3 regions of the Pseudoalteromonas sp. MB41 genome follow, and region 3 is predicted to be linked to each of the others. Evidence: predicted binding sites of a transcription regulator. Region 3 holds the regulator's gene; each other region holds the start of a gene.

Region 1 (7,490 bases), on a different contig from region 3:
TACGATGTTTTAGCGATGCATCGAGTTTTTTAGCTGCATTTGCAAGTGCTGGGTACATCACTTCATCTTCTCCTTTAACTGATAAACGTGCACCTTCATAAATAGTGCTGATCTCAGCTTGATACTTGTGATGTTCTTTTGAAAGAATAATATCGAGAGATATTAACGATGGAAAATGGCTAGCAATTTTTGAGAATTTCTCGTTGATATGAGCTCTAACAGCCTCAGTAACGTCAACATGATGACCAGAAATATTAATCTTCATAGGGTATCCTTTTTTCTTGTTACCTCATAGTTAGTATTGGGGGCGATTTGAATTAACACAAGCGAAAATCAAAGATAATTAGTAATTGATTGTAACCACACATGATTTAGATCATGCTCTGCGGATAAAATATGCAAAAGCCCGTATTACACGGGCTTTATAGAAAGGTTATCAACTGCTCATTAAGTGTACGAGCAACAATAATCAGCAAAGTCAGTTACCTTTACGCGGAAGGTAACGTTGGCGTCTACATTAAACGAATCTCCAGCCTTCATGGCTTGCCACTCAGTTTCGCCTGGCAGTAACACTTGCCACTCTCCCGCAAGTAACTCCATGTGCTCTTTTTGATTTGTGCCAAACTCAAATTCTCCTGGTTGCATAAAACCTAATGTTTTAGTACTGCCATCGGCAAAAAGCACAACACGGCTCGAAACTTTACCATCAAAATAGACATTCGCTTTTTTTACAACACTTACACTGTCAAACTGAGTCATACTCACTCCTGTTATGTTTTATACTCTTCTTTATTTCAGCCTGCCCGAATTTTAAGTAAGCAGCAACTGAAGATTATTCAATTAACCTCTATATGTGAGCTGATTTTTTATTATCTTTTATACACTGAGCAATTAAAAAACAAAGAGAGTGCCTATGTGTTCACCAAAACACTAAAAACGCCCCTACGGTATAAAGTACCCAAGTAGCAGTGATAATTATTGCTGATCTGTCGGGTACGTATCGAATCTTTTGACTGGCAGCAAAAATCCATAAAAAAGCCCGCGCAGTGCTAAGACCGCGCGGGCTTTTAAATTTTAGCGACTAAAGCTTAGAACAAAGCGTTTGCTTTGTTTACGATGTTTTCAACCGTGAAACCAAAGTGCTTGAATAACTCACCAGCAGGTGCTGACTCACCAAATGTCGTCATACCTACTACTGCGCCATTTAGGCCTACGTATTTGTACCAGTAGTCTGCAATGCCCGCTTCGATAGCTACGCGGCGTGTTACGCTTGCTGGTAATACGCTTTCTTTGTAGGCTGCGTCTTGCTCATCAAACAAGTCAGTTGAAGGCATAGAAACCACACGTACTTTTTTGCCTTGTGAACGAAGCTCTGCAGCGGCGTCTTGTGCAAGCTGTACTTCTGAGCCCGTTGCAATAAGGATAAGCTCAGGCTCACCATCGCAACTCAGTACGTAACCACCTTTTTTCACATCGCTTAACTGTTGTGCAGTACGCGTTTGTTGCTCAAGACCTTGACGTGTGAAGATCAATGACGTTGGGCCATCTTTACGCTCAATCGCTTGTTGCCATGCAATTGCAGACTCAACTTGGTCACACGGACGCCAGTTAACAAGGTTAGGCGTTAAACGCATGCTTGCAATTTGCTCTACTGGTTGGTGCGTAGGGCCATCTTCACCCAGACCAATTGAATCGTGCGTGTATACAAAAATGCTTGGTTGCTTCATTAATGCAGCCATGCGAACCGCATTACGCGCGTATTCCATAAACATTAAGAATGTTGCGCCGTAAGGAATAAAGCCTTTGTGCAGTGCAATACCATTCATAATTGCCGACATACCAAACTCACGGACACCGTAGTAGATGTAGTTACCGCTTGCGTCGTCTGCTGTTACGCCTTTTGAACCATCCCAAATTGTTAAATTTGAACCAGCAAGGTCAGCTGAGCCGCCCATAAACTCTGGTAATAATGGACCAAATGCATTCAGTGCATTTTGTGAAGCTTTACGTGTTGCAGGGTTTGCAGGGTTTGCTTGCAGCTCTTCGATGTACGCTTGTGACTTTTCAGCCCAATCTGCTGGCAATTCGCCATTTGTACGACGCTTAAATTCTGCTGCTAGCTCTGGGTGTGCATTTGCGTATGCCGCAAACTTTTCGTCCCAGTTTGATTCTAGCTGTTGGCCCTTTTCTTTTGCGTCCCATTCGCTGTAGATATCAGCTGGGATTTCAAATGCTTCGCCTGTCCAGCCTAAGAACTCACGTGCCGCTTTGATCTCATCATGACCAAGTGGAGCACCATGACAGTCATGACTACCCGACTTATTAGGTGAACCGTAACCAATCACTGTTTTACAACAAATTAATGATGGCTTGTCGGTAATGCTACGTGCTTCTTCGATTGCTGCGCGGATGGCCTCTGGGTTGTGACCATCAACATCACTCACCACGTGCCAGCCATATGCTTTAAAACGTGCAGGTGTGTCGTCGCTGAACCAACCTTCTACTTCACCGTCGATAGAGATGCCGTTGTCATCCCAAAACGCAACAAGTTTACCCAGGCCTAATGTGCCCGCTAATGAACAGGCTTCGTGAGAGATACCTTCCATTAAACAGCCATCACCCATAAACGCGTAGGTAAAGTGATCAACGATGTCGTGGCCTTCACGGTTAAATTGAGCAGCAAGCGCTTTTTCAGCAATTGCCATACCTACCGCATTTGTGATCCCTTGGCCTAATGGGCCCGTAGTGGTCTCAATACCTGGTGCATAGCCATACTCTGGATGCCCTGGTGTTTTTGAATGCATTTGACGGAAGTTTTTAATTTCTTCAAGTGGTAAGTCGTAACCACTTAAATGTAGTAGAGAATAAATCAGCATCGAACCGTGGCCATTTGAAAGAATAAAGCGATCACGGTCTGCCCACTCTGGGTTCGTCGGGTTGTGCTTTAGATAATCGCGCCATAGTACTTCTGCGATATCTGCCATGCCCATAGGGGCTCCAGGGTGGCCAGAGTTGGCCTGTTGTACTGCGTCCATTGATAAGACGCGAATAGCATTTGCAAGTTCTTTGCGAGATGGCATGAATTCTCCTACCTTTAATGTATTTGCGCTGGTTGTTTGTTAAGCCCCATTCTTACTTATTGTATGGGTGCAGTGCAATTAAAAATCCGTATTAAATGGGTCTATTACCACTGTTTATTAAGAACGAAATGTTATTAGTAATTTAAAATAGACGTCTAGGCGTAAAATAACTATGCAAACATAATTGTTTTAGATAAAATACGCCCCTTAATTTTTTAGCGCTATTACCGACGTTAGTGAAGCGCAATATTTGTGAGCAGAAATACAATGGCAAAACATTTATTTACTTCTGAATCTGTATCTGAAGGTCATCCGGATAAAATCGCGGACCAAATCTCTGACGCGGTTCTAGATGCTATCTTAGAGCAAGATTCTCATGCCCGTGTTGCATGTGAGACTTACGTTAAAACTGGTATGGTTATGGTGGGTGGTGAAATCACTACTAGCGCGTGGGTTGATATCGAAGAAATTACACGTAAAACTGTACGTGAAATCGGTTACACGCATTCAGACATGGGTTTTGATGCTGACTCGTGCGCAATCCTAAACACTATCGGTAAACAATCTCCAGACATCAACCAAGGTGTTGACCGTGCACGTCCAGAAGACCAAGGCGCGGGTGACCAAGGTTTAATGTTTGGTTATGCATGTAACGAAACAGACGTTTTAATGCCTGCACCAATCACGTATTCACACCGTTTAGTTCAGCGTCAAGCGCAAGTTCGTAAAAGCGGTGAGCTTAACTGGTTACGCCCAGATGCAAAATCACAAGTAACATTTGCATATGAAAATGGTAAGCCGGTAGGTATTGATGCTGTTGTTCTTTCAACGCAACACTGTGATTCAATCTCACAAAACGACCTAGTAGAAGCGGTAATGGAAACCATCATTAAGCCGGTTCTTCCAGCAGAGCTTATCTCTAGCGCAACGAAATTCTTCATCAACCCAACTGGCCGTTTCGTTATCGGTGGCCCAATGGGTGACTGTGGTCTGACTGGTCGTAAAATCATCGTTGATACATACGGTGGTATGGCGCGTCACGGTGGTGGTGCTTTCTCAGGTAAAGATCCATCAAAAGTTGACCGTAGCGCTGCATACGCGGCACGTTACGTTGCTAAAAACATGGTTGCTGCGGGTCTTGCTGACAAGTGTGAACTTCAAGTTTCTTACGCTATCGGTGTTGCAGAGCCAACATCTATCAGCATCGAGACATTTGGTACAGGTAAATTAGAAGAAGCACGTCTAATCGAATTAGTGCGTGAGCACTTCGACCTACGTCCTTACGGCTTAATCCAAATGCTTGATCTTGAGCGTCCTATCTATCAACCGACTGCCGCTTATGGTCACTTCGGTCGTGAAGAGTTCCCTTGGGAGCGTACAGACAAAGCAGACGCACTTCGCGCAGCTGCTGGCCTGTAATAGGGTATACAGACTGAAAAAGCGCCATTTTGGCGCTTTTTTTGTGTTTAATTTTTTACTCTAAATTTTTATACCATTGCGCTTAAATAAGTGGTCTATTTTGAGGCAATAAAACCGCATTGATAACAAGGCAAAAATTTAGTTATTTAGTTGTTCTCGGCAATTGCTCCTGCATTGCTCTACCTCCTGCATCCATGCTGTCGTAAACCAAATATTTTTAACGCAGATAGCGACTGGTTTAATCTCTCAAAATGATTAAGTATTATTGCGCTTGGTATTAATTACAGTAACGCCATTATCTTTTCATACACCGCCACCAGCCAAACCAGTGCTAAAATAACCAATGACAAGGTCACCGCTGCCGAGGCCATATCCTTTGCGCGCCCAGACAGTACATGATATTCAATCCCCACTCTGTCAGTCAGCGCTTCGATGGCCGAATTGAGTAGTTCAACAATCAACAGTAATAAATACGGAATAAACAACACGAGCCAATGAGTCAGTGACTGCGCCAGAAAAACCGATAACGGTAATAAACACACCCCTAAATAAATTTCTGAGCGAAAAGCTGACTCTTCTTTAAATGCGGCCTTAAAACCTTTAATTGAGCACCTTGTGGCTTTTAAAATACGTCCAATACCAATGCCGTTGGGTTTATTGACCAAGGGGATTTTGGGTTCTTTCATGCTGTTCCTAGTACGAATAAACTTCGCAGATAATATTCATAAATACCTAAAATGTCATCTTCGCTTTACTAAGATAAGCACTTTCCTGGCACACTTGGGGGATTTGTCCGTGAAAACGCATTCTTTTTTAGCTGTTCACGCAATGCTTGTAATGACTTAAACACACTTTTTAAAGATACTTTATTACTTAACCAATGCGGAATAGCACCGCTTGGATCTGCATACGCTTGGTGGGTAATCAGTAAGTTATTTTGCTGTTGCTCTAAGCGCCAATAAGCGGTGAGCTCTTTAATACGCACCACCCCTTTTACCAAGGGTTTAACGTAGGGCTGGCTGGTAATTTTAAGCTCGGTTTTATTATCGCTTAAGGTGTGATAGCAAGAGTAGCTCACTAAATCACGATCAGAAACCGGCCAAGGCGAGTTAAAGCGCGTATAAACGAGCGTCTCTGCGGGGCTAAGCCGCTCTATTAAGGTTACACTTTGAACATTTTCGAGCCAATTTGGCGCGTTGTCGGTGTCGCTTAGTAAGGCCATAAAGTCATCTGCCTTGGTATCTTCAACAACCACAGATGCATTAATTTCGATAATGCCGCTGTCATGTTTTTGATACGTGACCTTTATACCTTCTTGCTGCTTGTAAGTATGCCATTCTATTGGGGTCGCGACAGTTGAACAACTAAACCACGCTAACCCAATGAATAGCCAACGATTCACAGATTTATAACCAGTAGGGATCAGTATTGAATGAGGCATGACGACTTTGTTCCATGGCGCTCACTAAAAATTCTGACTTTTGCTCGAGCCACGTTTGAATCTTTGCTAATTCCTGATCGTCTTGTCCTGCACACAACTGCTTTAAATACTCAAGAGTACTGAGCTCGTAAATACCATGCGAAATATCTAACCAAGGAATACGAAACTCGCTTCTGTCGTCTTTATTGAATAATGCCCCCAAACAGTTACCACTTAAAAGAGAGTTTTCTAGACGAGTACGCAACGATAAATAGTCTTTATCACTCAGTGCTTGTTGTTCAGGAATAAGCTCATGCATATCGTGCCAATCTTTTGCAAATAAGCGCTTGGCTATATCTGCTACTGGTTTTTCTGCAGCTTGGAACTCTGCCTGCCCCCACGACTTACGCCATTGCTTTTCAATCAACCAGGTGGTCAATTGCAACAGCAAACGGTTGTAACGGGTGCTGTGAAATAACGCTTTTACATCGTCAATACTCGGCTGAAGCTCTTTTAGGTCGTTAATCACTTGAGTTAGCTCTGGTGCGCTATTAATTTTTTTATAATAGGCGTGACGTTTTGAGGTATAGGTTTTTAACTGAATGGCGTTTTCTACCCACGCCAACTCACTCAGCAACCACTTTAACTCAGTACGTAATGACTCTGTATCATCCTTACTAACAATATCATCGAACAGCCAAAAGGTGTGGCGAATTAATCGAATGCCATCAGTGACTCGTTTTAAGGTTTTTAAGCTCGGCTTGATGAAGTAACAGGCTTCATGCTTTTGTACAAAGCGAATCGCGTAATTTATCCCTGCGACCAAAGCTTGTTCTTGTGTGGCCTCTTTTTTAAGAGGCACAAACCCAATCGATTTACTTGCTTTTAGTGGGGTGTTATCGGCTAAGCCATAACCTCGTGCAGCTTTCGAATATAGCCCAAGACGTACATTACATTCGCTAACCAGTTTATCTGCAAGGGCAAATAACTCGTGGCGACTGCCTTCAATTAATTCCACTTCAAGCTCAGAGATCAGCTCAACTTTACCTGACGCTGCAATTTCACCTTTATCAAGTACAACCTCAATTTTAGCCCCACTGTTGGTTTCGATTAACCACGTGCGACGAATAAAGTTAGTACTAAAAATAGGATACAGGTTGTCGGCAATCGCATTAACTTGCATGCCATGCGGCCAAATTGTGGCATCAAAAGCCATTAAATCTGGGCGACCACCCTCTAAAGGTAAGTTATATTCTGGGCGTTGATGTAATCCACCTACAACTTCGCCAGCGAGTTTAATCGTTTGCTCGCACTGGTTATCACAGCAGCGGGTACGCAAACCAATATCCAGTGCGCGTAACTCACGACTTGGCGTATCATAGTAAGCATTTTGTAAGCTGCGTGACGGTTTATTTGTAACGGTTTTTGCAAATTGAGTAATTAATGCGGGGATCAGTGGAACAACGGCATCTGACACCAAAAACTTCAGTTCTATCTCAGTATCCATTCGTTTTGCGGAGTACATTTAAAATAAATAAGTGCTCAAAATAAACAAAGCAGCTACTTAATGC
Region 2 (7,490 bases), on a different contig from region 3:
TCCTTTGGGGGCGATGTAATCCGCTAAACAATAATTCGCAAAATCGGTTTTTTCTGTTTGCTGACGCAGATGGCACGAGGTTGTTAACACGTCTGTACGCGTTTCATCGGTGTAAATTTCAATGTCATCACCCACTCGGTTTGCCGGGAATAAACCAATCACGCCCAGTGGTTGTAGCGCACCTGACTGTTCTAAATCGTCAAGCATCGCATTGGCATCAGCAAATAAGCTTTGCGCTTGCTCACCCACAATTTCATCGTTAAGAATACGCGGATACTTCCCTGCGATTGACCATGTCATGAAATACGGTGTCCAATCGATGTACTGTCTTAACGTGGCAATCGACACATTTTTAAACTCTGTCACTCCGAGCTTTTTAGGCACGGGTGGGGTGTAGTTATCCCAGTCAAGTTGTGCGGCATTATCGCGAGCACGTTGAATGGTGACAGGCTTCGAGCGTGGTTTTTTACGCGATTGCTGTTCACGTACTTTTTCGTACTCCGCTTTGGTTTTTTCTAAAAACGCAGGTTTTAACTCTTTAGACAATAGGTTAGAGACCACACCAACAGCACGACTGGCATTATTTACATACACCACACCTTTATCGTACTGTGGCTCAATTTTCACTGCGGTATGGGCTTTCGAGGTAGTAGCACCCCCAATTAATAAGGGTAAGTCGAAACCACGACGAGTCATTTCTTTAGCAACATGCACCATTTCATCTAATGAGGGCGTAATAAGGCCTGATAAACCGATAATATCGGCTTTTTCGTCAATCGCGGTTTGTAGAATTTTTTCCGCAGGCACCATCACACCTAAATCGATCACGTCGTAGTTATTACATTGCAGTACTACGCCAACAATGTTTTTACCAATATCATGTACATCGCCTTTAACGGTCGCCATAACCACTTTACCGTTCGTGGCACCTTCTTCTTTTTCTGCTTCGATATAGGGGTCTAGGTAAGCCACTGCGCGTTTCATTACGCGCGCCGATTTAACCACCTGCGGTAAGAACATTTTACCTGCACCAAATAAATCACCCACCACATTCATGCCATCCATCAGCGGGCCTTCAATCACATGAATAGGCTTATCAGCTGCAGCTCGGCACTCTTCAGTGTCTTCGTCGATATACTCAGTAATGCCTTTTACAAGCGCATGTTCTAGGCGCTTTTCAACGGACCATGTACGCCACTCTAAATCTTCAACTCGCTCAGCTTGCGCCATCCCTGAGTATTTTGGAGCCAGCTCTACAAGGCGCTCACCCGCACCGGGGTCGGTATTCAGTATAACGTCTTCAACGGCTTTTCTAAGCTCAGCCGGAATATCGTCATACACAGCCAACTGGCCTGCATTCACAATCCCCATATCCATGCCCGCTTTAATGGCATGGTATAAAAATACTGAGTGGATCGCTTCACGTACGGGGTTGTTACCACGGAACGAGAACGACACGTTTGACACCCCGCCCGACACTTTACAGTACGGTAGGTTTTGCTTTATTCGGCGCGTGCCTTCAATAAATTCAACAGCATAGTTGTCGTGCTCTTCAATCCCGGTTGCTACTGCAAATATATTCGGGTCGAAGATAATGTCTTCTGGTGGAAAACCAATCTCGTCCACTAGAATACGGTAACTCCGCTCACAAATTTCAAATTTACGATCTGCGGTTTCTGCTTGTCCGTCGGTGTCAAACGCCATGACGACTGCAGCAGCACCAAAACGTTTAATTAACTTTGCCTGACGAATAAAAGGCTCTTCACCTTCTTTCAGTGAAATTGAGTTTACAATCGCCTTGCCTTGAATACATTTTAAGCCGGCTTCAATAACTTCCCATTTTGATGAGTCGATCATGATCGGTACTTTAGAAATATCTGGCTCAGAGGCAATCAAGTTCAGAAACTTCACCATCGCGGCTTTTGAATCCAACATGGCTTCATCCATGTTGATATCAATGATCTGTGCACCATTTTCGACTTGTTCACGGGCAACATTAAGGGCGGTTTCGTAATCTTCTTCCATGATCAATCGCTTGAACATGGCTGAACCGGTCACATTGGTACGTTCGCCGACGTTAGTAAATACTGCTATTTGTTGTGTCATTTCGGCTACCTTAGTTTAAGTTACACGCTTCAAGGCCCGATAAGCGCATACGCACTTCAAGCTCAGGCAATGGACGAGGCTTAACTCCTGCAAGGCCTTTGGCAAAGGCTTTAATGTGTGCAGGGGTTGTACCACAGCAACCACCAACAATATTAATAAAGCCTGACTTGCCCCAATCGATTATTTCTTCAGCCATTTCAGGTGCTTCTAAATCGTACTCACCAAACTCATTGGGTAAACCTGCATTAGGGTGAACCGAGGTAAAAGTTTCACAAACGCGTGATAACTCTTCGACATATTGGCGTAATAAATCCGGACCCAGTGCGCAGTTAAGACCAATAGATAACGGCTTAATATGACGAATCGAATTATAAAAAGCTTCGGTCGTTTGCCCCGATAAAGTTCGCCCTGAGGCATCAGTAATGGTGCCTGAGATCATGACAGGCAACGTGCGCCCTGCTTGCTCAAAGGCTTCTTCTACTGCGAACGAGGCCGCTTTTGCATTTAAGGTATCGAATATGGTCTCGATTAAGATTAAATCAACTCCCCCTTCCATCAGTGCCAAGGTTGATTCAACGTATGCTGTCACTAACTTATCAAAGCTAATGTTACGATAACCGGGGTCATTGACATCAGGCGAAATAGAACAAGTTTTTGACGTTGGCCCTAATACCCCCGCCACATAACGAGGTTTACTTGGATCTTTTGCTTCAAATTCATCGCAGACACTGCGAGCAAGCTTGGCTGATTCTAGGTTGATCTCACGGCTTAAATTCGCCATGTCGTAATCTTCCATCGAAATAGTGGTGGCATTAAACGTATTGGTTTCGATAATGTCGGCACCTGCATTAAGGTATGCGCGGTGAATATCAGCAATAATCTTTGGCTGAGTAAGGCTTAATAAATCATTATTGCCTTTAATAAGGACATGCCAGTCTTTAAAACGCTCACCGCGATAGTCTTGTTCTTCTAATTTATGTTCTTGGATCATGGTGCCCATCGCGCCATCGAGGATCAAAATTCGCTGCTTGAGCGCCTCGGTTAATTGTTCGCGTTTATTCACTGCATTACTCGGCATAGTTGTTAGTCCTTACGTCTTGGCTAACTAGGTTAATATCATACGGTGTTGTTTGGTACACGTAGTAGTTTAACCAATTCGAAAACAATAAAAAGGCGTGACTTTGCCATGTTTTCGACGGTTCGTTATCTGGGTTATCGTCAGGGAAATAGTTTTCTGGTTTTGGCGCATCGTCTGACTTTTCGCAGTCGCGTAAATATTCCCCTTTTAATGTATGCGCATCATACTCAGGATGGCCCGTTATATATACTTGGCTGCCTGATTTATTCTTAATTAAATACGCCCCAACACGCTCAGACCCTGCTAATACTACTAAATCATCACAGCTGTTAATTTTTTCAATATCAATGTGGCCATAGCGCGAGTGCGGAACTAAAAAGGTATCATCAAAACCGCGCGTTAACGCGGCATGCTCAAAATAACTTTTGTGCGTAAACACGCCACTGAGCTTATTAGGCATTAACTCTCGTTTTAAACCATAGTGATGATAAAGCCCTGCGTGAGCCGCCCAACATGAAAATAATGTTGACGTAACGTGGTGCTCAGCCCAGTCTAAAATCACTTTTAGCTCATCCCAGTAAGCAACGTCGTCATACTCTAAATGTGCAAGCGGCGCGCCTGTGATGATCATGGCATCGTAGTTATTGTCTTTTACTTCAGAAAAGTAACGATAAAACGTATCGAGGTGTTGCTCTGAGGTACTGCTACTTCGGTGGGTGTCTAAACGCAGCAGCTCAACATTCACTTGCAACGGTGAATTAGCCAACAACCGAATAAACTGCACTTCGGTTTCCACTTTATTCGGCATTAAGTTTAAGATGGCCAAACGCATTGGACGAATTTCTTGCGTTTTCGCACGACTTTTAGGCATTACAAATACGTTCTCTTGACGTAATTTTACAATTGCGGGCAATTCATCTTTGACTGTAATGGGCATAGTGGGCTCCGAGCATACTTATTAGACTGCTAATTATGAACGGATAGTTAGAAATTTCAACCTCTAGATGTTTAGATGTCCAAATGATTTTTTTATTTGTGCTAAAGCAACCTCTTAGGAAGCCAGTTTCGTTGATGCGCAGGCCCTTAAATTGCTAAAAGCAGTGCCTCTGCGAATGACGGTTGTGTTTAATCACGATAAAAGAGTAAGCATCTCAAAAAGTGGCTTGTTATTGTGTTTAAGCCAACACCGCTGTAAAAATGACTTTTAAGCCTTTGTGCAATGCTTATAAGGCGCTTACTCTGCATTTATGCTCCTTAAATGCATGCGCTATTTTTGCAAAGCAGTACCATGATATTAAGCCCCTGATAAACGCTGAATTCTGTATTTTGAGGTGGTTTGGGTATACAATAGTGGCTGTTAATTTTTCTTATAAATTGAAGGCTCTTTTCATGGTGTTACCAGATAAGTTTATATTCTCGATGAGTCGAGTTTCTAAAGTTGTGCCGCCTAAGCGCACTATCTTAAAAGATATCTCTTTACACTTTTTCCCGGGCGCAAAAATTGGTGTGCTTGGTCTAAATGGCGCAGGTAAATCGACGTTACTTCGCATTATGGCAGGTGTTGACCAAGACTTTGAAGGTGAAGCTCGTCCACAACCTGGCACAAAAATAGGTTACTTACCGCAAGAGCCTGTTTTAGACGAAAACAAAACAGTACGCGAAACCGTTGAAGAAGCCGTAAGCGAAGTAAAAAATGCGCTAAACCGTCTTGATGAAGTATACAACGAGTATGCTATGGAAGATGCTGACTTTGATGCACTTGCAAAAGAGCAAGGCGAGCTTGAAGCAATTATCCAAGCACACGACGGTCACAATATCGATAACGTATTAGAGCGCGCAGCAGATGCTCTTCGTTTACCACCGTGGGATGCTAAAATTGAACACCTTTCGGGTGGTGAGCGTCGCCGTGTTGCAATCTGTCGTTTACTGCTTGAAAAACCAGACATGCTGATTCTTGACGAACCAACCAACCACTTAGACGCAGAGTCTGTGGCATGGTTAGAGCGTTTCTTACACGACTACGAAGGTACTGTGGTCGCTGTAACCCACGACCGTTACTTCTTAGATAACGTTGCTGGGTGGATTCTAGAACTTGACCGTGGTGAAGGTATTCCGTGGGAAGGTAACTACTCATCATGGCTTGAGCAAAAAGATTTACGTTTACAACAAGAACAAAAATCTGAAAAAGCACGTCAAAAGTCAATTGCACAAGAACTTGAATGGGTTCGTTCAAATCCGAAAGGCCGTCAAGCTAAGTCTAAAGCGCGTATGGCACAGTTCTCTGAGCTACAACAGAACGATTACCAAAAACGTAACGAAACGAATGAGCTATTCATTCCACCGGGTCCACGCTTAGGCGACCAAGTTATTGAAGTAAAAGGTCTTAAGAAGAGCTTTGGCGATCGTGTTTTAATCGACGACTTAAACTTTGCGATGCCAAAAGGTGCAATCGTAGGTATTATCGGTGCCAATGGTGCGGGTAAATCAACCTTATTCAAAATGTTAAGCGGTGAAGAAAAGCCAGACAGTGGTGAAATCCTTGTGGGTGAAACAGTTGAGCTTGCTACCGTTGATCAGTTCCGTGGCGACATGGATGAAAGCAACACCGTTTTCCAAGAGATCTCTAACGGTCAAGACGTATTAAAAATTGGTAACTTTGAATTCCAAAGCCGCGCCTATGTTGGTCGCTTTAACTTCAAAGGTAACGACCAACAAAAATTCGTTAAAGACTTATCAGGCGGTGAGCGAAACCGTTTACACCTTGCAAAGCTATTAAAAGCGGGTGGTAACGTATTACTACTGGATGAGCCGACTAACGATCTTGATGTTGAAACACTTCGTGCACTTGAGAACGCAATTCTAGAGTTCCCAGGCTGTGTAATGTGTATCTCGCATGACCGTTGGTTCCTTGACCGTATCGCTACGCATATTCTTGATTACCGTGACGAAGGCCAAATTAACTTCTTCGATGGTAACTACACAGAATACGAAGAGTGGTTGAAGAAAACCTTAGGCGCAGAAGCCGCACAACCTAAGCGTATTAAATATAAAAAGATTGGTTAATTTACCGTCTTATTCAAAAGCCCCTTCTTGGGGCTTTTTTGTGACCGATAACGTTTACCAGCAATCGTTTCACTCACACCTTGCATATTGAACTATACTGATTTTAGCGAATTAAGTTTATGAAACGACAATGACTTGGGGATCACACCATGAATGAGCGTAGACAGTTTTCTCGGGTATTATTTTCTTGCCCTGCAACGCTTTGTATTGATGAGTATAAGTATCAATGTCAACTGCTTGATTTATCCTTGCATGGTGCGCTTATAACCAAAAGCGATTCATTTTTAGTTCCTATCCACAGTAAAGCCGTTTTATCGTTTACCCTACCCGACTCAACTGTAGAGATTAAAATGCGAGTCGAGTTGTGCCATGTAGAACAGCAGCATGCTGGACTTATTTGCGAACATATTGATATCGACAGTATCAGTCATTTGAAGCGCCTGATTGAGCTGAACTTAGGCGATGAAGGCCTATTACATCGTGAGTTAGCACACTTAATTCACGTACCAGAGTAAACAACGGCGAATAAATTCGCTATGCTGTAGCAAATCCCGTTATTAAATGAGTTATGTACTTAAACCCCCACTTACCCTTGGTATATCACCCTAATTATTCCTTTAGCTTCGATCCTAACCATCGCTTTGTAATGAGTAAATTTGCTTATTTATATGACCATGTTCAAAGCCTTGGCCTGATCAGTGATAATTTAGTACAGCCGATATTAGGCAGCCCCGCACCACTGGAACTGGTGCATTGCGATGACTACATTAATGACCTGTGGCATAACCGCTTGGATGAAAAAGCCATGCGCCGAATTGGTTTACCTTGGTCTGAACAATTGATGGCACGAACATTCACAGCCCCACTTGGCACCTTACAAACCGCACGCCTCGCTTTAAAACATGGGCTTGCCTGCCACTTAGCTGGCGGCACTCATCATGCCCATTATGATTTTGGTTCGGGTTATTGCATGGTAAACGATTTAGCGTTCACCAGTGAAACACTGATAAAGAGCGGCGAAGTGACCAATGTGCTGATTTTTGACTTAGATGTTCACCAAGGTGATGGCACTGCAGCCATGCTCACCCATCAACCCTATGCGTATACGTGTTCGATTCATTGTGAGAAGAACTTTCCATTTCGCAAATCAGCCAGTGATCTCGATATTGGCTTAAACCCGGGTGTTAGCGATAAAGAGTACATTGGCATCGTTGATGATACGCTAAGTTACTTACTAAAAACC
Region 3 (7,490 bases):
CTTGCATCAAAACCTGTGATGGAAGGTAAAGCACTTTTATTTAAACGCTTTGCAGGTTTAGACTCGATAGATATCGAAGTAAAACACCGCACGACAGAAGACTTCATTAATACTGTTGCAAATATTGCCGATACGTTTGGTGGTATCAACCTAGAAGATATTAAAGCGCCAGAGTGTTTCGAAATTGAAAAAGCGCTTATTGAGCGTTGTAGCATCCCTGTTTTCCACGATGACCAACATGGTACTGCAATCGTAACAGCAGCAGGCATGCTAAATGCGCTTGAAGTACAGGGTAAAGATATCGAAGACGCGATTATCGTGTGTTTAGGTGCCGGTGCAGCAGCGGTTGCATGTATGGAACTACTTATTAAATGTGGTGCATTGCGTGAGCACATTTATATGCTTGACCGCAAAGGCGTGATCCATACACGTCGTGATGACTTAAACGAGTATAAATTGCTATTTGCGAACAATACCGATAAGCGCACTTTGCAAGATGTGATAGCCGATGCTGATGTATTTGTTGGTGTATCTGGCCCTAACTTATTAACCGCTGAAGATTTAAAACTGATGGCAGATAAGCCTGTGGTTTTTGCATGTTCAAACCCTGATCCAGAAATCGCGCCAGCTGTTGCACACGGTGCACGTAATGATTTAATTATGGCAACAGGGCGTTCTGATTACCCTAATCAGGTTAATAATGTATTGTGTTTCCCATTCATTTTCCGCGGTGCGCTTGATGTGCGTGCGACATCAATCAATGATGAAATGAAAATCGCAGCGGTGCATGCTATTCGTAGTATTGCGAAAGAGCCTGTGCCTAACGAAGTGCTTAAGGCGTCGGGTGTTGATTCACTTGAGTTTGGTGCTGAGTACATTATTCCAAAACCAATGGACCCACGCTTATTACCACGTATTGCACGTGCTGTTGCAGAAGCAGCTGTTGAGTCTGGTGTGGCGCAAATTGACATGCCAGAAAACTACATGCGTTAAATAATTAGGTACCTATTCGTTTGATTAAGCGGGTAGGTATAACTAACTGCAAATAAAAAACTCAGCCAAGGCTGAGTTTTTTTATGTCTGAGAAATCGGCTACGATCCGATGGCCGAAATATTTACTCTGAATCAAGTACGGGGATATCTAACCCCATTTCTTGCATAATTCTTTTTACTTCTTCAGGTACTTTTTCAGGGTTATCTTTACGAAGGTCGTCATCATTCGGTAATGGTTGACCTGTAAAAGCGTGTAAAAAGGCTTCGCACAGTAGCTCACTGTTAGTAGCATGACGAAGATTATTAATCTGACGACGCGTGCGCTCATCAGTTAATACTTTTAATACGTTCAGCGGAATTGATACGGTAATTTTTTTTACTTGCTCTGATTTTTTACCGTGTTCTGCATATGGGTGAATGTATTCACCGTTCCATTTAGCCATAAGTTGTTTCGTTGCCTCGGTTGTCAGTTGTTTACGCCTTATCCACAGCGCAAGATGCGGAAATTCTATCGCTTTAAAAAAGATAGTCAAATACTAGTTATTTAGCCATCTAGTCGTGTAAATGTATAAACTTCTATGTAATGGCGATAAATGCTTTGACTTCTCATATTTGATCATCTAACCTTTTAGACGTCTAAACATCCAATTCTAAGTAGGTGATGAAATGAGTGAAAAAAATAAAGCGACGATTGCTGTTCGTCATGGCATTGAAGCCGATAAACACCACGGTGCAGTCGTTCCACCAATTTACTTATCAACCACCTATTCGTTCGCTGATTTTGATACTAAGCGCCAATATGACTATGGCCGCAGTGGTAACCCTAACCGTGATATTTTAGCCGAAACACTCGCTGAACTAGAGGGCGGAGCTAAAGGCATTATTACTGCGACAGGCATGGCGGCTGTTCACTTAACGACACAGCTTTTGAATAGCGACGATACCTTGGTTATTCCACATGACTGTTACGGCGGTAGCTATCGTTTATTTACCTCATTAGAGAAGCGCGGTTTACTGAAACTAAAAGTGCTTGATTTAACAAAAGCTGAAAATCACCAAGAAATCTTAGCGATAAAACCTAAACTGATCTGGATTGAAACACCCAGTAACCCCATTTTACGCCTAACAGATATTAAAGCGATTACCGCCATTGCTAAACAATCCGGTGCACTTGTTGCGGCTGATAACACGTTTTTATCGCCGGCCTTGCAAAACCCGATTGAGTTTGGTGTTGATATAGTCGTGCATTCAACGACTAAATACATTAACGGTCACTCTGATGTGGTTGGCGGTGCTGTTATTGCAGCAACGCAAGAGTTGGGTGATGAACTGGCTTGGTGGGCAAATAATATTGGTATTACGGGTGCACCGTTTGATAGTTATCTTACTCTGCGTGGTTTACGCACTTTAAATGTGCGTTTAAAACAGCACCAAGAGAATGCGTTTGCAATTGCAGAATATTTAGAAGATTCACCGTTTGTGAGCCAAGTATATTATCCCGGTCTCGCTTCTCATCCTCAGCATGCGCTCGCTAAAGCACAGCAACGCGGTTTTGGTGGCATGGTGAGTTTTGATATTAAAGGCGACATTAATGACGCTGCGGCTTTTCTAACAGGCCTTAAAGAGTTTAGCTTAGCCGAATCATTGGGGGGCGTTGAGAGTTTAATTTGCCACCCTGCGACCATGACTCATGCTGGAATGGAGGCAAAAGCACGCTTAGAAGCAGGGGTGGGTGATACGTTAATTCGTATCTCTGTTGGCATTGAGGATGTAAAAGATTTAATTGCCGATTTAGACCGTGTTTTCAATTTAGTTAAACCAGGTCAGGGGCAGCAAGCCACTCAGAGCAACGCGACGCAAACGCACACGCAAGCCAATACGCAACAAAGCAGCACTTTTAAGTTAACGCCAGCACATACGGCATTGTGGTAGAAAAATGGTAAATATTGTTCATAAATTTGGTGGCTCAAGCTTAAGCTCTGCGGAGCGTTATCATGCTGTGGCAAATATTGTTTTAGCAAATACGCAGCAAGGTGATTGTGTGGTGGTGTCTGCATCGGGCAAAACAACCGACACCTTGGTAAAACTTTGGCAAAGTTATCAACAGCAAGATAGCCAAGCGGTTAGTGATATTTTATTGCTGATTGATAATAATCAGCGCGCCTTAATAGAGCAGCTGTTAGTAGCAAAAAACAAGCAGCAGGCATTGGCACAATTAAAAGATGAGCTGGCGCTATTAAATACACTTATTGCAAAACAGCAACTACAAGAAGCCGTGTTGCTAGCACATGGAGAAGTATGGTCTGCGCGTTTATTAGCGGGCTATCTAAATCAGCTGGGTGTGGCAGCACAGGATGTGGATGCACGGCAGTTATTTACATTAAATGATGGCCAACTATTGCATCAAAAGAATCAACAGCAATGCACCGATGCGATCAGTAAAGCAAAGATCAATGTGGTGACAGGCTTTATCGCTGCAGATTGTCAGGGTAAGACGGTAACACTGGGTCGTAATGGCAGTGACTACAGTGCGACCTTGTTAGCAAGCTATACCTTTGCCAAGCAAGTGTCTATTTGGACTGATACCCAAGGTGTATTCAGTACAGACCCTCGTAAGGTGAAAAACGCCGTTAAATACGCAAAAGTGTGCCGAGAGCAAGCTAATTTATTGGCTCGCTTAGGTAACCCTGTTTTACATGCAAAAACCTTATCACCGCTTAAAGACAGCGACATTAAACTTGTTGTAAGAAGTAGCTTTGATTGTGATGCCAGTCCAACTGAGGTTGTAAAAGAAGGGTATAGCAAGGCGAAGCGTTTTATTACGACCTTAGATAATATCGATTTACTGCGTGTTGATACGCTAAGCACAGGTGAAGTGGGGGAGCTGAGTCAGCTAATTCAGCACAGTTTGCATCATTTTGTGAAAGAAGGTGATACCTATTTGCTGGTACCAGGGCACAGTACTCATCAAGTGGTGAGTCACCTTGCTGGGCGGGCTAATATTGTTGAATCTAATTTAAGCGGCTGCGCGGTTGTGGCACCAAGTAGCGATGTGAGCCAGTTAGCTGAACAAGCAATTTCGCTCCTTAAAGAGCAAAGTATTCATCCACGCTTTGTACAACAAGATCAACAGTATGTGCTGCTGCTAAACGATCAAGCTATAGACAGCGATGTGCTGACCCTGTTGCATGATAAATTGGTCAACAAGGGTCAAGAACTGGCTATTATCGTGGCGGGGCTGGGTAATGTTGGTGAAGTCTTTCTATCACAGTTACAGGCTCAGTTTGTTAGGTTATCAGCTCATTATCAGATTAAAGTCGTGGCATTATTACGCTCAAAGCAAATGCTATTTAGTGCCAGTGGCTTGAACACAGAAACGTGGCAAGCGCAGTGGCAAAGTGAAGCCCAACACTACGATAAAGAAACACTGCTAACACGTATTAGCGAACTTGATTATGAACATAAAGTGGTGATTGATATCACTGCCAGTGAAGCGTTTAGCCAATTATACCCAGCACTCGTTGAGCTTAATTGCCATTTAATTAGTGCCAATAAATATGCAGGCACAGCGGCAAATGATTGGTATCAAACATTGCGCTCTAATTTAGCTGAGCGTAATTTGTTGTGGCGTTATAACACCAGCGTAGGGGCGGGCTTACCAATTAACTTTGCGTTGGCAGACTTACAAAATAGTGGTGATAGCATTCATCGTATAGAAGGGGTTTTTTCGGGGACGCTGTCGTGGTTGTGCAGTTGCTATGATGGTAACGTTCCGTTTTCTGAACTTGTGCTACAAGCGCAGCAAATGGGCTACACCGAACCTGACCCGCGTGAAGATTTATCTGGCCGAGATATGCAGCGCAAGTTACTTATTTTAGCCCGCGATTTAGGGTTAGATTTAGAGCTTGACGACATTGCATTAACGCCATTGATGCCTGAAGAACTGGCAACAGGAAGTTGGCAAGACTTCCTTGCGAACAGGCATTTGCTTGATGCATTCATCGAAGAAAAGGCTGCCATTGCACAGGCCGAAAATAAAGTTGTTCGCTACACCGGTGCAATTACGCTCGTTGATGGTAAAGCGAAAGCAGCCGTTGGCTTAGTGAATGTTGTACACGATGATGTATTAGCCAGCTTAAAGCCGGGTGATAATATTTTTGTGATTAATTCGCAGTGGTACACAGACAACGCGCTCGTCATTCAAGGCCCTGGTGCAGGAAAAGAAGTGACTGCTGCGGGAGTTCATTCAGACCTTTACTGGTTAGTGAATAACTTAAAATAATTTTGCTGATCTTAGTTTAAATAGCTAAGCAAAAAGCGCCCAATGGGCGCTTTTTTATTAGTCGAATAGAGGTGTTAAAGACTGTTTAGAACAGCTCTTCCTCTGTAGAAAGTGACTCTTCAAACACATTAGTCGGTTGCTCAAGGACATACTTCGTCGGAGCGGTGCCTTTAATAAAGTACTCAAAACGACTGGTGTAATCATTTTTATGGCTCAGTAACCCTGTTGCTAAATCAATGCGCACAGACACTAAGCCTTCAGGAAACTCAATCGGTGCCTCAGGCATACCATCTAAAGCAACTCGCATAAAATCAACCCAAGCTGGTTGAGCCGTTTTTGCGCCTGATTCAGCCCCTGATATTTGTGACTTATCAAGGTTACTGTTGTAGGTTGAACGACCCAGTGGGTTGCCTGGGTTATCAAAGCCAACCCACACAGAGGTCAGTACATTGCGATTAAAACCACTAAACCATGTATCAACAGAGTCATTCGTGGTTCCGGTTTTACCTGCTAGATCACGGCGATCAAGCGCTTGTGCACGCCAGCCAGTACCACTCCAACCTGTTTTATGTGCCCAGCTTCCGCCACCCCAAATTGCGCTGTGCATTGCTTGCGAAATTAAGAAAGCATTTTGTTTTGAGATGATACGAGGCGCGCAGCGAGGCTGAGCATTGTGTTCTAATTCTGTGGCCACCAGTTGGCTATCATCAAGTGTTGCAAAATCGGGCGTGACCTTTTGCTCTGGGGTATCACAGGCAAGCTCTGGTGTGGCTTTATATAAAGTTGTTCCAGCAGAATCTTGAATTTCAGAGATGTAATAAGGCGTAATTAAGTGCCCTCCATTTGCAAAGGCACTCATGCCGCGTGCAAGCTCAAGAGGCGTAATAGAGGCACTCCCTAATGCCAGCGACTCACTGCGGTTAATGTCGCTATTCAAAAAGCCAAACTTTAATAAATGATCTGCTGTGCGCTCTAAACCAACACCGCGTAATAACCGAACTGAAATAACGTTTTTAGATTGTGCTAAAGCACGACGAATACGAATAGGGCCATTGTAAACTGCTGGGCTATTTTTAGGACGCCATGCAACACCTTGGCTTTTGTCCCATTGGTTAATGGGGGCATCATTTAAGATTGAGGCTAAGGTATAGCCATTTTCTAACGCCGCTGAGTAAATAAATGGTTTAATATTCGAACCTACTTGGCGCTTAGCTTGTACTGCACGATTATATTGGCTTTGCTCAAAACTATACCCTCCCACAATGGCTTTTATGCGACCATCTTGAGGGTCAAGTGATACTAAGGCGCTTGATGCTTCGGGTACTTGGCTTAAAATATAACTGTCATCTGGATTCTTACGTAGCCAAATTTGTTCGCCAGCATTGAGAATTTCGGTGGCCGTTTTCGGTGCAAAACCTTGGCGATAACGGGTAATGTATTTACGTGCCCATTTTAGGCCATCCCACTCAAGGGTTATATGCTCGCCATTTTTTAGTAATACCTGCGCAGATTGCTCAGCAACATTAGTGACTACGCCCGCACGTAAAGGGCCAAACTCTTTCACGTCTTTTAGTTTATCTAAAATAGCGTCTTCGCTAAGCGGACTATCCGTATTGCTATCCCAAAGCTGCGCGGTGGCGCCTCGGTATCCATGGCGCATATCGTAGGCATGTAGATTGTCGACGAGCGCATCTTGGGCTGCTTGTTGAATATTAGACTCAACACTGGTGTATACTTTAAAACCGGTGTTGTATGCACGTTCGTGGCCGTAACGGGCCACCATTTCTGCACGCACCATTTCAGAGATATACGGTGCATAGACTTCAATTTCTGCCCCATGAAATTTAGCGGTAATTGGTGCGTTAATGGCTTCTTCGTATTCACTCTGGGTAATATATTTTTCGGTTAACATACGGCCAAGAACAACATTTCGTCGACTTTTTGCGCGTGCAGGGTTACGAATGGGGTTTAAAGCCGAAGGCGCTTTGGGGAGACCTGCAATCATTGCCATTTGAGGCAGTGTAAGCTCATTCAGTTCTTTACCGTAATACACTTGTGCAGCAGCACCTATACCGAATGCGCGGTTACCTAATTCAATTTTATTTAAATATAATTCGAGAATTTCATCTTTGCTTAATATGCTTTCTATGTGCAAAGCAATGAAGATCTCTTTCACTTTACGGATGTATGCTTTTTCACGAGTTAAGAAGAAGTT

The links. The regulator MetJ, encoded in region 3, represses methionine synthesis genes. The targets are predictions, from matches to a motif close to TAGACGTCTAGACGTCTA.
Region 1: the regulator MetJ is predicted to act here: its motif matches at 3,229-3,246, upstream of metK (methionine adenosyltransferase).
Region 2: the regulator MetJ is predicted to act here: its motif matches at 4,186-4,203, upstream of metA (homoserine O-succinyltransferase).

What each region holds. Positions count from the first base shown of each region.
Region 1 covers NZ_JAJJZF010000009.1:137,774-145,263, reverse strand. Annotated here, with positions in the region: gene raiA (ribosome-associated translation inhibitor RaiA) at 1-265, opposite strand, end outside; gene LPA49_RS11270 (pyrimidine/purine nucleoside phosphorylase) at 448-759, opposite strand; gene tkt (transketolase) at 1,089-3,080, opposite strand; gene metK (methionine adenosyltransferase) at 3,348-4,499, shown strand; gene LPA49_RS11255 (diacylglycerol kinase) at 4,781-5,185, opposite strand; gene LPA49_RS11250 (START domain-containing protein) at 5,254-5,940, opposite strand; gene LPA49_RS11245 (CYTH and CHAD domain-containing protein) at 5,906-7,426, opposite strand.
Region 2 covers NZ_JAJJZF010000001.1:725,305-732,794, forward strand. Annotated here, with positions in the region: gene metH (methionine synthase) at 1-2,106, opposite strand, end outside; gene LPA49_RS03270 (homocysteine S-methyltransferase family protein) at 2,117-3,184, opposite strand; gene metA (homoserine O-succinyltransferase) at 3,174-4,121, opposite strand; gene ettA (energy-dependent translational throttle protein EttA) at 4,574-6,247, shown strand; gene LPA49_RS03285 (PilZ domain-containing protein) at 6,397-6,762, shown strand; gene LPA49_RS03290 (histone deacetylase) at 6,816-7,490, shown strand, end outside.
Region 3 covers NZ_JAJJZF010000007.1:24,092-31,581, forward strand. Annotated here, with positions in the region: gene LPA49_RS09215 (malic enzyme-like NAD(P)-binding protein) at 1-993, shown strand, start outside; gene metJ (met regulon transcriptional regulator MetJ) at 1,116-1,436, opposite strand; gene metB (cystathionine gamma-synthase) at 1,660-2,925, shown strand; gene metL (bifunctional aspartate kinase/homoserine dehydrogenase II) at 2,930-5,275, shown strand; gene LPA49_RS09235 (penicillin-binding protein 1A) at 5,361-7,490, opposite strand, start outside.